Regions from separate parts of the Streptomyces sp. GLSS-08 genome, predicted to be linked through region 2. Evidence: riboswitches for the same ligand, from Rfam matches in the RefSeq annotation. Region 2 holds a riboswitch; each other region holds the start of a gene.
What was found. Region 2 has a riboswitch for S-adenosylmethionine ahead of AC0ZLC_RS31520 (aminotransferase class V-fold PLP-dependent enzyme). Riboswitches for the same ligand answer to the same signal wherever they lie in the genome.

Region 1 (2,254 bases), on a different contig from region 2:
GCGATGCATCCGTTCCGCAAGGCGGTGGAGGCGAACGACCACGCCGCGATCGAGGCGCTGCTGGCCGAGGACGTCGTGTTCACCAGCCCTGTCGTCTTCAAGCCGTACACCGGCCGGGCGATCACCGCGGCCATCGTGCGCGGTGTCTCCCGCGTCTTCACGGACTTCCACTACGTCCGGGAGATCGCCGGCGCCGACGGCGGCGACCACGCGCTGATCTTCCGGGCGAAGGTGGGCGACAAGGAGATCGAGGGCTGCGACTTCCTGCACCTCGACGAGGACGGCAAGATCGACGACCTCACGGTGATGGTCCGCCCGCTGTCGGCGGCCCAGGCGCTCCAGGAGGCGATGGCCGCGCAGTTCGAGCAGATCTCGCGGGAAGCGGTCGAGCGCGCGGACGGATAGTCGAGCGCGCGGACGGACGGCGGACGGATGGGGAGCGGCGGAGGCGGAACCCCCGCCGCCATGGTCTACCTCGGTCGTGCGGCCTGCGGCTGCACGGCACCGGCACGGCTCGTCCGTCCGCGGAACGCCGGGAGCGCGGCCAGCCGACGTACGTAGTCCCGGAGGTGTCCGTACGGGGCGAGCTCGTCCGGGTCTTCGAGGTGGACGAGGGCGACCCAGAGGTCCACGTCCGCGGCGGTCAGGTCGCGGCCCGAGGCGTAGGGCGCCGAGGCCAGCCGCCGGTTCAGCCGCCCGAGTGCGGCGGACCGCCTGTGCGGCGCTGCGGCCGGTACGACGTCGGCGTCCAGGAGTTCGCTCAGGGCGTCGATGTCCGCGGCGCGGGCCGGCGGGCGGAGCGCGGGAAGCCCGGTGCCGGTGCGGACGGCCAGACCCGCGAGGTCGCGCAGGATGTCGGGTGTGTGGTTGCTGACGACGCGTCCGGTCCAGCGGTCGCAGAGGGCGGGCGCGGTGAGCGGGCCCTCGTAGTGGTGCCAGGTGGCCTCGTAGGCCCGGCGCAGGGCCGCGAACCCGTCGGACCTCTCGCCGGTGTGCGCCAGGGGCGTGGTGGCGACGAAGTCCCCGAGGCCCAGCAGATCCAACGTGATCGAGACGCGCAGCGAACGGGGACAGTCGGTGCACAGGTACAGCCGGTAGCGGTGCGGTGCCGGGTAGAAGCCGCCTGCCAGGCCGACGCCGATACGGCTGTTGAGGCGGCGCGGGCTCGGCGACCCCGTGACGCGGGAACCGCGAACCGGGCCGGAGGTGCCGTCGGGACGTCCGGCGTCGGACGTGGTGCAGGGTGCGCTGGTGCTGGAGGCGTGCGACATGGTCTCGGGCATGACTCTCCACGGGTGAGGAAGTCCGGCCGCCCGCTGGGCGCCGCGACGAAACGGAGTGACTGCGCTCTCGTGCCGGTCCGGATCGTCGGGCTAGTACGCGCTGGAGACACGCGACAGATCGATGTGCAGGCGCCTCGTCAAATCGTTCCTGGGCATTCCCACCGGTCCTTGCTCGGGGCTCGCGAGATGCGAGACCACGCTTGTCCCGCCGCGCCGGCGGAACCCGGTCGTCACCCGGGGCACCCCGTCGCGGTGGAAGGGTTGCCTGCCAGCGGGCCGGGGCCGATGACCGTACGAGCAGGGAGCCTGCCCGCGGGGCGCTGACAATCGTGACCGTCCCGGTCAGTGTCGTCGCGCTCCGTGGGAGCGTCAAGAAGGCCCGCGCGAAGTCTCACGACGTGGTCGGGGCGGCCCGCCCGGGTGCCGGGGGAGGGACGCTGCCCGGAACCGGTTCGAGCAGTTCCCGCACCAGCGCGGCCACTTGCTCCGCCTCGATGAGGAAACCGTCGTGGCCGTACGGGGACACGACCGTACGGAGACGGTCCGCCGTGCCGATCCCGGCGGCCAACTCCGCCTGCTGATAGGGAGGGTAGAGCCGGTCGGAGTCGACCGCGGCCACCAGGGTCCGGGCCGTGACGCGGCTGAGCGCCGCCCGGACACCCCCGCGGCCCCGCCCGATGTCGTGGCTGTTCATGGCCTCCGCCAGCGCGACGTAGCTGCCCGCGTCGAAGCGGCGCACCAGCTTGGCGGCATGGTGGTCCAGGTACGACTCGACCTGGTACCGGCCGCCGTTCCACGGCTCCTCCGTGCCCTGGTACCCGCGGCCGAAGCGGGTCCGCAGCTCCGGCTCGCTGCGATAGGTGACATGGGCGAGGCGCCGGGCCAGGCCGAGTCCCGCGTGCGGTCCGCGGCCACGCCCGGCGTCGTGGTAGTCGCCGCCGCGCCAGTGGGGGTCGGCGCGGATCGCGTGG
Region 2 (2,254 bases):
GGCCGCCGCGCGTGGGCAGTTGGGGATCCGGACCACCTTCAACTTCCTGGGCCCGCTGACCAACCCGGCCCGGGTGAAGGCCCAGGCGGTGGGTGTGGCCGACCTCAGGATGGCGCCCATCGTCGCCGGTGTCTTCGCGGAGCGCGGCCACTCCTCGCTGGTCTTCCGCGGCGACGACGGTCTCGACGAGCTGACCACCACGGCCACGTCGAGGGTGTGGGTCGTCCGCGAGGGAAAGGTCCGCGAGGAGAGCTTCGACCCGCGTGACGTCGGCCTCGGGCTCGTCCCCGTGGAGGCTCTGCGGGGCGCCGACGCGTCGTACAACGCGGAGGTCGCCCGGCGGCTGCTGGACGGCGAGACCGGGCCCGTACGGGACGCGGTGCTGCTGAACTCGGCGGCGGCCCTGGTCGCCCTGGAGCCCGGAGACGGACCGCTCGCGGAGCGGATCCGCGCGGGGATGGCGAAGGCGGCCGAGGCCATCGACTCCGGGGCCGCCAAGCGGACCCTCGACCGGTGGGTCGCGGCCAGCCACGCCTGAGCCGAAAGCGAGGTGCGCGGGGCGCGGTCCGGATTCTGGACTGCGCCTTGCGCGTCGACGATCTTCTGGCAAGATGCTGTACCAGGTCATGAGCGACAGCCATGAGGCCCCGGCCGGCTGTCCGGCAACCCTCCGTCCGTGGCGGGGTGCCCCGGGTGAAGACCAGGCCGTAGGCAGCGAGGTCTGCGGCAAGCGCGGACCCCTCGCCTCACCAGGGGTCCTGGTCGTCGAGGGAGCCTTCTGTGAGCAAGCGAATGCGATAGGGCGCAGCGCCCCGCCTCCGCACACCCTTTTCACCTTTTCCTGTGCCGGAGCCGCCCCCTTCACGGGCCGTCCGCACAGCGAATCCGCCTGCTTCTCACAGGAGTTCGCCATGTCTGTCCCCACCACTGCCGCCGACCGGTCCGTTTGTGCCCCGCTGCCCGTTCTGGGACGGGATGTCACCGTCCCGCTGGTCACCGGCGGCGAGGTCACGTACGCCGCGCTGGACTACGCGGCCAGCGCCCCCGCCCTGCAGCGGGTGTGGGACGACGTCGCCGCGTACGCCCCCTACTACGGCAGCGTGCACCGCGGCGCCGGATACCTGTCCCAGCTGTCCACCGACCTCTTCGAGAACGCCCGCAGGACCGTCGCCGAGTTCCTCGACTGCCGCGCCGGCGACCAGGTCGTCTTCACCCGCTCCACCACCGACTCGCTCAACCTGCTCGCCTCCGCCCTGCCGGCCGACTGCCAGGTCTTCGTCTTCGAGACCGAGCACCACGCCTCGCTGCTGCCCTGGCGGGACGCCCGAGTGACGTACCTGAACGCCCCGCGCACCCCGGGCGAGGCCGTCGCGACGCTGGAGCGGGCGCTGGCCGGCCGCGACCCGTACGGGCCGGCCCTGGTGTGCGTCACCGGTGCCTCCAACGTCACCGGCGAGCTGTGGCCGGTGCGCGAGCTCGCCGCAGCCGCCCACGCGCACGGCGCGCGCATCGTCCTCGACGCAGCCCAGCTCGCCCCGCACCACCCGGTGTCCGTGCAGGACCTGGACGTCGACTGGGTCGCCTTCTCCGGGCACAAGCTCTACGCGCCCTTCGGCTCCGGGGTCCTCGCCGGCCGCGCCGACTGGCTGACCGAGGCCGAGCCGTACCTCGCGGGCGGCGGCGCCAGCCGCAAGGTGTCGCGGCGCACGGACGGCGGGGTCGACGTGGAGTGGCACGAGAGCGCGGCCCGGCACGAGGCCGGCTCGCCGAACGTGATCGGTGTCCACTCCATCGCGTCAGCCTGCAAGGCGCTGACCGAGGCCGGGTTCGACACCCTGGTGGCCCGCGAGCAGCACCTCATCGACACGGTCCGCGCGGGCCTCGCCGAGGTGCCCGAGGTGCGGGTGCTGTCGCTCTTCGGCGACGACGCCCCGCGTGTCGGCGTCATCTCGTTCGTCGTCGAGGGCTGGAACAGCTCGCACTTCGCGGCCGCGCTGTCCGCCGAGTACGGCATCGGCGTGCGCGACGGACTCTTCTGCGCCCACCCCCTGGTGCGTACCCTGCTGGGCACCGACCCGCAGAGCCAGGGGGAGTGCGGCGCCCCGGAGGCCGCGCCCGGCGAGAAGTCGCTGAACGCCATCCGCGTCAGCTTCGGCGCGGGCACCCCGGACGAGCACGTCGAGCGCTTCGTCCGCGCCGTGCGGGAACTCGTGCGGGACGGCGCCCGGTGGCAGTACCGGACCGAGGACGGGCG
Region 3 (2,254 bases), on a different contig from region 2:
GACATCCGGCCGAGCGCCTGCCCGTCCTGGTGGCGGTGCCTGCGCACCCCGACGTCGACCTGGGCGAGCGCGTCGAGACCCACCAGATGCAGCGCGTCCACCAGCATGCCCAGCTCCACCCCGTACCCGACGGGGAACGGCAGCCGCTCCAGCAGCGACCGGCGCGCCGCGTACTCGCCGCCCAGCGGCTGGACGAAGCCCGCGAGCTGCGGCCAGTGCATGTTCAGGAGCGGACGCGCCATCAGCTCGGTCACCCGGCCGCCCTGGCCCGCGGCGGTTCTGCCGGAGGCGGACCCGTCGGACACGGTCAGCGGCCGGTCGTACATGGCCTTGACGAGAGCCACGCCCGGGTCGGTGAGCAGCGGGCCCACGATCCCCGTGACGAAGTCGGAGGAGAACTCGCGCAGGTCCGCGTCGACGAAACAGACGATGTCCCCGCTCGTCACCAGCAGGGACCGCCACAGGACCTCGCCCTTGCCGGGGACGGGCGGGAGCCGCGGCAGGATGTCGTCCCGGTGCACCACGCGGGCGCCCGCCGCGGCGGCCACCTCGGAGGTGCGGTCGGACGAGCCCGAGTCGACGACGACGATCTCGTCGACGAGCGGGACCCGCAGCATCAGGTCGTGGCGGATGGCCGCGACTATCGCCCCGACGGTCTCCTCCTCGTTCAGGGCGGGCAGCACGACGCTGACCGTCGACCCCGTGGTGCGTTTGGCGGCCGTCAGCTGGTGGAGCGGACGGTCGGTCACGGACCAGGAGCGGGTGCTCAGCCAGCGCTCGACTTCTTCCAGCACGGTCCGGGCTCCTCACTGTCCGACCACACGCCCCGCCGGGGTGTGATCCATCTCGCGGTTCGGACGACTATCTCAACTGTCCTGGCCTTCGGTTACAGTCTTGAACAACGCGGATGACCATTGCATGTCCTGGCTCGGTCCCCGCGTCGCGACCAACAACTGAACACCGCTCATCCAGAGGGGCAGAGGGATACGGCCCGTTGAAGCCCCGGCAACCCTCCAGCCGGTCTCGTCCTGATCGTCGCCGATCAGCGTCGCGAGGCTCCCGGCTAGGGAAGGTGCCAAATCCGTCTCACGGCGAAGTGCGCCGTGAGGAAGATGAGGAGAAAGGGCCTCGCCTCCATGGCTGCGCAGACAGTTGCAAGCACCACCGACTCTTCCACCGCCGCGGACTCCGTCGATCTCGGCCCCGCCGCGGCCCTCTCCTGCCGCGAATGCGGACACCGCGTGCCGCTCGGCCCGGTCTTCGCCTGCGAGGAGTGTTTCGGCCCGCTGGAGATCGCCTACGACTTCTCGGCGTACGACACCGAGGAACTCCGCAAGCGCATCGAAGCGGGCCCCGCGAACATCTGGCGCTACGCGCCGCTGCTGCCCGTCCCCGCGGACGTCGCCGACAAGCCGAACATCAACCCGGGCTGGACCAAGCTCGTGCAGGCCGACAACCTCGCGCGCGAACTGGGCGTCGACCCCGGCAAGCTCTTCGTCAAGGACGACTCGGGCAACCCGACGCACTCCTTCAAGGACCGCGTCGTCGCACAGGCCCTGGAGGCCGCCCGCGCCTTCGGCTTCACCACGCTCTCCTGCTCCTCCACCGGCAACCTGGCGGGTGCCGTCGGCGCCGCCGCCGCCCGGGCCGGCTTCCGCTCCTGCGTGTTCATCCCGCACGACCTGGAGCAGGGCAAGATCGTCATGGCCGCGATCTACGGCGGCGAACTCGTCGGCATCGAGGGCAACTACGACGACGTCAACCGCTTCTGCTCCGAACTCATCGGCGACCCGGCCGGCGAGGGCTGGGGCTTCGTCAACGTCAACCTGCGGCCGTACTACGCGGAGGGCTCGAAGACCCTCGCGTACGAGATCTGCGAGCAGCTCGGCTGGCGGCTGCCGGACCAGCTGGTCGTGCCGATCGCCTCGGGCTCCCAGCTCACGAAGATCGACAAGGGGCTGCAGGAACTGATCAGGCTCGGCCTCGTCGAGGACCGGCCGTACAAGATCTTCGGCGCCCAGGCCGAGGGCTGCTCGCCGGTGTCCGTGGCCTACAAGGCGGGACACGACGTCGTACGGCCGCAGAAGCCGAACACGATCGCCAAGTCGCTCGCCATCGGCAACCCGGCCGACGGGCCGTACGTCCTCGACGTCGCGCGCCGGACCGGCGGTGCGGTGGAGGATGTCGACGACGAGCAAATCGTCGACGCGATCAAGCTGCTGGCGCGGACGGAGGGCATCTTCGCCGAGACGGC

Region 1: it holds a riboswitch for S-adenosylmethionine, as region 2 does, so the genes downstream of both, AC0ZLC_RS07220 (glutathione S-transferase family protein) here and AC0ZLC_RS31520 (aminotransferase class V-fold PLP-dependent enzyme) in region 2, are expected to answer to the same signal.
Region 3: it holds a riboswitch for S-adenosylmethionine, as region 2 does, so the genes downstream of both, thrC (threonine synthase) here and AC0ZLC_RS31520 (aminotransferase class V-fold PLP-dependent enzyme) in region 2, are expected to answer to the same signal.

Annotation. Positions count from the first base shown of each region.
Region 1 covers NZ_JBWJAQ010000003.1:380,402-382,655, forward strand. The annotation lists gene AC0ZLC_RS07215 (nuclear transport factor 2 family protein) at 4-405, shown strand; gene AC0ZLC_RS07220 (glutathione S-transferase family protein) at 471-1,283, opposite strand; SAM riboswitch class IV at 1,475-1,618, opposite strand; gene metX (homoserine O-acetyltransferase MetX) at 1,675-2,254, opposite strand, start outside.
Region 2 covers NZ_JBWJAQ010000028.1:8,160-10,413, forward strand. The annotation lists gene trpD (anthranilate phosphoribosyltransferase) at 1-538, shown strand, start outside; SAM riboswitch class IV at 623-739, shown strand; gene AC0ZLC_RS31520 (aminotransferase class V-fold PLP-dependent enzyme) at 912-2,254, shown strand, end outside.
Region 3 covers NZ_JBWJAQ010000019.1:24,373-26,626, forward strand. The annotation lists gene AC0ZLC_RS27570 (glucosyl-3-phosphoglycerate synthase) at 1-794, opposite strand, end outside; SAM riboswitch class I at 962-1,119, shown strand; gene thrC (threonine synthase) at 1,137-2,254, shown strand, end outside.